Linked DNA regions of Thalassospira sp. TSL5-1. The protein of the gene in region 2 interacts with the protein of the main gene of each other region in a pairwise test. Links are inferred from orthologs where the notes say so. Each region holds a gene or a part of one and is shown on either strand. Other genes may lie near its edges. The genes, in order: LF95_RS05410 and grpE.

Region 1 (3,226 bases), on a different replicon or contig from region 2:
TATTCCGAGGTTTCATAAGGCTCCCCTATTCTTTATTCCCTGACGGCGGCCTTAGTGACGGCGCACATCGTTTTCGAGATCAATCTTTTCCGATTTGGACAGTTCTTCATCGATCTGGTCAGATCCCGCCTTTAACTCGCGGGTATTGGCAATTTCCTGCTCAGACAGGTCCGATTGCCGATAGAAGGTATAAGACAGGGTAATGTCTTTGACCTCTGAAGTGTTCGGATCTTTGTGGATCTGATCATCGACATACAAAACCAGCGGCATCCGGGCACTTTCACCGGGTGCCAGCTTTTCGTTGGTAAAGCAGAAACATTCGATCTTGAAAAAATACTGGGCGGATTTATAGGGCGTAACGTTAAAAACGGCGCGGGCAACAATGGTCTCGTCCGACGTATTTTTGGCGTAGTAATACACCTTCACCGGTTCACCCAGCTTGGCCGAAACCTTGCGTTCTTCGGGGTAAAATTCCCACGGCAGGCCCTTGGCGACATTGGCATCAAAATACACCTCGACCATATCACCGGCATTTGCGACTGCATTTGTCGCATCAGCACCCTGCTCCGGCGAAGCCGCATTATCGGCCGTTTTATTGGGTACCGATATTTGCCGAACCGTGCCGCCCACGCCGGTGACGGCGCAAAACATGCGATACAGGGTCGGGGAATAAATCACCAAACCCACCATCACGGCAACGGCACAGCCCATTGCAATCAGGGTTCGGCGTTTGCCTTTGGCACTGCGGTCTTCGGGGCGGTCAGTCATGGCAACATCTTCTGCTGTGGTGACGATCGGCACATTTAGAACGCCCTGCCCGGCCAACCGCACCGGTTGTCCACGCATGGCAACAACAAACTTTATAATGCTGATGGTACTATAACCATCCCGGCGCACGACGTAATTGCGAATTATTAATCATCAAAAGAAAATCGCGGCCAAGGCGAAAATTGGTACCGCGCCCCTGCCCTGCATTCAAGACCGGACATATAAAAAGGCCGGAAAGCGCCCTCACATTGATGTGAAGTTCTTTCCGGCCCCGTTAACTAATTACGCCTGGTGTTCGGCCACCAGGACCCGTGTTAAACCGCGCCCATCGAAATATCGTAAAGCAGCTTCACATTCAGCGCGATAATGATCAGCGCGATGATCGTGGACACAAATGTCAACCAGCGCGGGGCACACAGTTCCTTCATCTTTTCGCGCGATGCGGTAAACATCACCAGCGGCACCACGGCAAAGGGCAGCTGAAAACTCAGCACCACCTGTGACAGGATCAGCAATTTTGCCGTTTCGGCCTGCCCGTAAATGATCGTGACGGTAATGGCGGGAATGATGGCCACAACGCGCGTTACCAGGCGTCGCAACCAGGAAGGTATCGTCATTTTGATGAAACCTTCCATCACGATCTGGCCGGCCATTGTGGCCGTCACAGTCGAACTCAGCCCGCAACACAGAAGCGCGATACCAAACAGAATGGGCGCAATCGAGGCGCCTAACAACGGTGCCAAAAGTTCGTGGGCAACGCCAATATCATCCACATTTGTCTGCCCGGAAACATGAAAGGTGGCCGCTGCCAAGATCAGAATCGAGGCATTAATCACCAGCGCAAATGTCAGGGCAACGGTCGAATCCAGTGTTGCAAATCGCAGGGCTTCGCGTTTGCCTTTAACCGTGCGTTCGTAATCGCGGGTCTGGACAATCCCTGAATGCAAATACAGGTTATGGGGCATCACGGTTGCGCCGATAATGCCCAGCGCAAGATACAGCATATGCTGATTGGTCAAGACATCGGTTGTCGGGGCGAAACCGGTAATCACGCCATACCAGTCCGGGTCGGCCATCGCAATTTGCACGGCAAAGCAAATTGAAATCACACCCAGCAGCGCAATGATAAAGCCTTCGACCCAACGAAAACCACGGCTTTGCAACCACAAAATCACCAGCACGTCGGCTGCCGTAATCAGCACCCCCAATTCAAGCGGAATATTGAACAACAGATTCAGTGCAATCGCGGTGCCAATGACTTCGGCAAGGTCAGTGGCGCAAATTGCCAGTTCGGCAAACAGCCATAACGGCCAGGACATCCAGGCAGGAAAGGCATCGCGGCAGGCCTGGGCAAGGTCACGCCCGGTGGCAATGGCAAGGCGCGCGCACAAGGACTGCAAAACCACCGCCATGATATTGGACAGAAGTGCCACACACAAAAGCGCATAACCAAACTGCGACCCGCCCGCCAGCGACGTCGCCCAGTTGCCCGGGTCCATGTATCCCACCGCCACCAGATAGCCCGGCCCGGCAAATGTCAGAAATTTACGAAAAAAACCCGCATCGGGCGACACTGCAATCGAGCGAAACACCTCGACCAGCGAGGGTTGCTCAGCCTCATATCGCCAGTCCCCCGGTTTACGTTTCACTTCACCCGTATCGGCCATATGCCATCTCCGAAGGTGGCAACCCACCTAATATTTATACTAATTCCAATTTTAAAAATCGCCGTTTCCCCGTATACAGGGCGAAACCCGGCCAAAATTTATCCCTAATTGTTGTGCGGACTTTAAAAGTTAGTCAAGGCTAAACTTTTCAGAAAGCCATTGTTTCTTGTAACGCCAGGATCAAGACGCTGCTGCAGCACTCAAAACCGTCATTTTCGGGCAAAAATCCTGTTTCCCACACCTGAAAAACAATCCCTATGAGGGATAATGTGAAAAATATTCACTCTTTAATAGAAATCACGCAACTTCAATCATCCCGGCCCCTGCCGAGAGTCGCAGTTGTTCGACATCACGCCGTGGCGGTGCGCCATACATGCGACGATATTCCCGCGAAAATTGCGACGGACTGTCATATCCCACATGATACCCGGCACTTGCCGCATCCATCGCATGCGTAAGGATCAGGGATCGCGCCTCCTGCAAACGCATCTGTTTCTGATATTGCAGCGGGCTCATGGACGTAACGGCCTTAAAATGCTGATGCAGGGCAGATGCACTCATATTGGCTTCGCGGGCCAAAACATCCACGCTGAATGGTTCGCGAAAGTTTTTCTTGATCCATTCAATCGCACGGGAAACCTGGTTTAATTTGCTATCGGCCATTGCCAGTTGCTGCAGGCGAAGCCCTTGCGGTCCGCTGAGCAAGCGATACAAAATCTCGCGTTCGATAAGCGGCGCAATCATGGGAATATCGTTCGGCGTTTCCAGCAATTCCAGCATCCGCGTCGCGG
Region 2 (3,323 bases):
GTTCCCATCTGGCAAAATTGCATGAAGGCGGGATTGTTGCCGCCCGCAAGCAGGGGCGGCATCGTTATTTCACCCTTGATAATCCCGATATTGTCGAACTTCTGGAAAATCTGATGGGGATTGCCCAGCGTACCGGGCATAACCGGGTGCGCACCGGCCCGCGTGACCCCGCCCTGCGCAAGGCCCGCATTTGTTATGACCATCTGGCAGGTGAAATGGGCGTTGCCCTGTTCGAGAATTTACAACAGCGGCAGTTTATCGTTTTTGACGATATGGGCGAGATGCGTATCAGCGAACAGGGCGCGGCCTTTATCGGAGATTTTGGCCTGGATTTGGCACAGATGCGTCAATTGCGCCGCCCCCTGTGCCGGGAGTGCCTGGACTGGAGTATGCGGCGGTCGCATTTGGCAGGTGCCTTGGGGGCAGGGTTGTTGCAGCGGATGTTTGATCTTGGCTGGGCCAGAAAATCAAACGAGTCGCGCGTGATTGATTTTACCCCGACCGGGGAACAGGCCTTTTACGACCTGTTTGCCCCGCTGCCCAGTAATTGATCAACAAAAGCGGGTACGGTTTGGGTGGCCGGACCATAAATCGCATGATCAAACAGGCTGGCCCCGTCACTGGGTTCCAGATTGATCTCGATGGTTTCGGCCTGGGCGTGATGATGGGCAATTTCCACAAACCCTGCCGCCGGATAAACATTGCCCGATGTGCCGATGGAAACAAACAGCCCGCAATTTTCCAGGGCCTGATAAATCCGCCCCATTTCCAGCGGCATTTCGCCAAACCACACCACATGGGGCCGCAGCCCGCCGGTTTTGCCGCAGGCCGGGCAGGTGTCGGTTGTACCTAAATCATCCTGCCAGGGTGAAATCGCCTCGCAGTGATTGCAGCGTATTTTCAGCAATTCGCCGTGCATGTGAATCAGGTTCTTGCTGCCCGCCCGGCCATGCAGGTCATCGATATTTTGCGTTACCAGCAACACATCCCCGGGCCATTCCTGTTCCAGGCGGGCCAGAGCCAGATGGGCGGCATTGGGAATGACAGCCGCATCATGCAAAATTTTGCGCCGGTCATTGTAAAACGACTGAACCAGGTCGGGGTTGGTGATGAAGGCTTCGGGGGTGGCCACTTCGGAAATGTCATATTTCGCCCAAATGCCATCCGGGTCGCGAAAGGTGTGCAAGCCGCTTTCACGCGAAATGCCAGCCCCGGTTAAAATAACAATCGGTGCGGCTTCATCGCGCAATATATCGGTTAATGCCTTGGAAATCGTCATCTTTGCCCCGGAAAATCATCTGGCTTGGTCTGTCTGGTGGCAGTTTACAGGATTTAACCGGTACGAGAAACAATGCGAATCGCCATAAAAATGGCCCCGGGCGGATGTGCACGGAGCCATTTTGCTTATTTTCTATCGGCGATATCGGATGATCAGGCCGAGGTATCGACATTGCTGCCCGGTTCGTCTTTTGCATCCGGGGTCGTGTTGCCACCCTTGGCAACACCGACCATTGCCGGGCGCAATAGGCGACCCTTAAGGACGTAACCGGCCTGCATCACCTGGGCGACATGGCCGTCGGGATGTTCAGCACTGGGCATTTCAAACACGGCCTGGTGTTTGTTGGGGTCCAGTTTTTCGCCCAGCGGCTCAAGCTTTTCGATGCCGTTTTGCTCGAACGATTTCAAAAGCGTGCGTTCGGTCATTTCAACGCCTTCGATCAGCGTTTTCATCGCGTCATTCTGCTGCGAACCATCGCCAGCGGCCTCAAGGGCGCGGCGCAGGTTATCGCCAACATCAAGCAGATCGCGGGCGAATTTGGTAATGGCGTAATTGGCCGAATCCTCGACATCCTTTTTGGCCCGGCGACGGATATTTTCCGCTTCGGCTGCGGTGCGCAGCAGGCGGTCTTTCAGTTCGGCATTCTCGGCCTGCAGGGCGGCAATAACATCATCTGGCGTGCTTGCGCCTTCAGCCTGATCCTGTGCCACGTCTTCCTGTGCGGCTTCCTCGGCGGCAACCTGTTCGGCCGGGGAGGCGTCCTGCATTTCTTCTTCGGTGGTGTTTTTTGCGGTTTCCGTCATTGTTGGACTACCTTCATTTGTTGTGTGGCCTGACACGCAGCGCCACATAAAATTAACCAATCAGTCGCCCGACCAGCTTGGCGGTATAGTCGACCAGCGGAATTATGCGGGCATAATTGATCCGCGTCGGTCCGACAACCCCGATTGCACCGACAATGCTTCCTTCGGCGTTCTGATAGGGCGATATCACCATCGACAACCCCGATCCACCAAACAGCTTGTTTTCGGTTCCGATAAAAATCTGAACCCCTTCCGCTTCCGATGTCACGTCCAAAAGCTCGATCATCTGATCACGCGCCTCCAAAACGTTAAACAGCCGCCGGACGGTTTCAAGCTGCTCGATCGTGGCAATATTCTCCAATAGCTGCGATTGACCCTTGATGATCAGTGACGAATCTTTTACTCCGCCCGCCCAGGTTGCAATACCTGCATCAATCAGGCTGGCGGAAAGAACGTCAAGTTCCGTCTGGATACGTTCGCGTTCGCGCGCGACCAGAAGGCGTGCATCATCAAGTGTTTTTCCAGCTAGCTGCGTATTTAGATAATTCGCCGCCTCTGTCAATGCCGAGGTCGGCATATTGGTGGGCACATCAACGATGCGGTTTTCCACACTGCCATTTTGCGCCACCAGTACAGCCAGCACTTTGCCTGGCGAAAGTGGCACGAATTCGATTTGTTTCAGGCGCAGCCCGTCGGTTTTGGGTGCCACAACCAGCCCGGCACAACGCGACAGGCCGGAAAGCATGCTGGTGGCTTCGCCCAGCATTTCATCAAGCGAATATCCCGCCCGTTCGCAGTTTTTTGTCAACTGGTCGCGTTCGGCATTGGGCAGGTCGCCCACTTCCATCAGCGCGTTGACAAAAAGCCGCAATCCCTTTTCGCTGGGCAGGCGACCAGCCGAAATATGCGGGGCGACCAAAAGCCCCTGGTCTTCCAGGTCGGCCATGACATTGCGCACGGTTGCTGCCGAAAGCTTTTCCGACAGACGCCGGGCAATGGTGCGTGATCCGATGGGTTCACCGGTTTCGACATAGGCATCAACGATCTGACGGAACACCTCGCGGGACCGTTCGTTCAGATCGCCCAGCATTGTGTTGTCCAAAAGTGTCATCTTAGATCTAAAACCTTGTCATATACGGTTTTGTGCGATCCTGAGAATTTAGACAGCCCCCGGCGTGCCGTCAATTGCAGGCTCAAAATACGCTGGCGATAACAATTTGTCTTTTCGGGACTGGCGGGGT

Evidence for each region.
Region 1: the proteins of grpE (region 2) and LF95_RS05410 interact in binary tests that used the Escherichia coli proteins (3 or more experiments, as listed by UniProt). The link is inferred for Thalassospira sp. TSL5-1 from one-to-one orthologs.

The regions. Positions count from the first base shown.
Region 1 is NZ_KV880637.1:1,149,211-1,152,436, reverse strand. Bases 260-3,160 are described here. They hold LF95_RS05410 (Nramp family divalent metal transporter), read right to left. Parts: upstream 2,436-3,160; coding sequence 1,083-2,435; downstream 260-1,082. Other genes in these bases: LF95_RS05405 (AraC family transcriptional regulator), read right to left, coding at 2,733-3,160; LF95_RS05415 (cytochrome c oxidase assembly protein), read right to left, coding at 260-846. Also shown: LF95_RS05420 (copper chaperone PCu(A)C), read right to left, coding at 1-16; more of LF95_RS05415, read right to left, coding at 52-259; more of LF95_RS05405, read right to left, coding at 3,161-3,226. UniProt on the Escherichia coli protein: H(+)-stimulated, divalent metal cation uptake system. Involved in manganese and iron uptake. Can also transport cadmium, cobalt, zinc and to a lesser extent nickel and copper. Involved in response to reactive oxygen.
Region 2 is NZ_KV880638.1:232,931-236,253, forward strand. What follows is about bases 258-3,255. They hold grpE (nucleotide exchange factor GrpE), read right to left. Parts: upstream 2,083-3,255; coding sequence 1,432-2,082; downstream 258-1,431. Other genes in these bases: LF95_RS10600 (ArsR/SmtB family transcription factor), read left to right, coding at 258-551; cobB (Sir2 family NAD+-dependent deacetylase), read right to left, coding at 518-1,279; hrcA (heat-inducible transcriptional repressor HrcA), read right to left, coding at 2,135-3,193. Outside these bases: more of LF95_RS10600, read left to right, coding at 1-257. UniProt on the Escherichia coli protein: Participates actively in the response to hyperosmotic and heat shock by preventing the aggregation of stress-denatured proteins, in association with DnaK and GrpE. It is the nucleotide exchange factor for DnaK and may function as a thermosensor.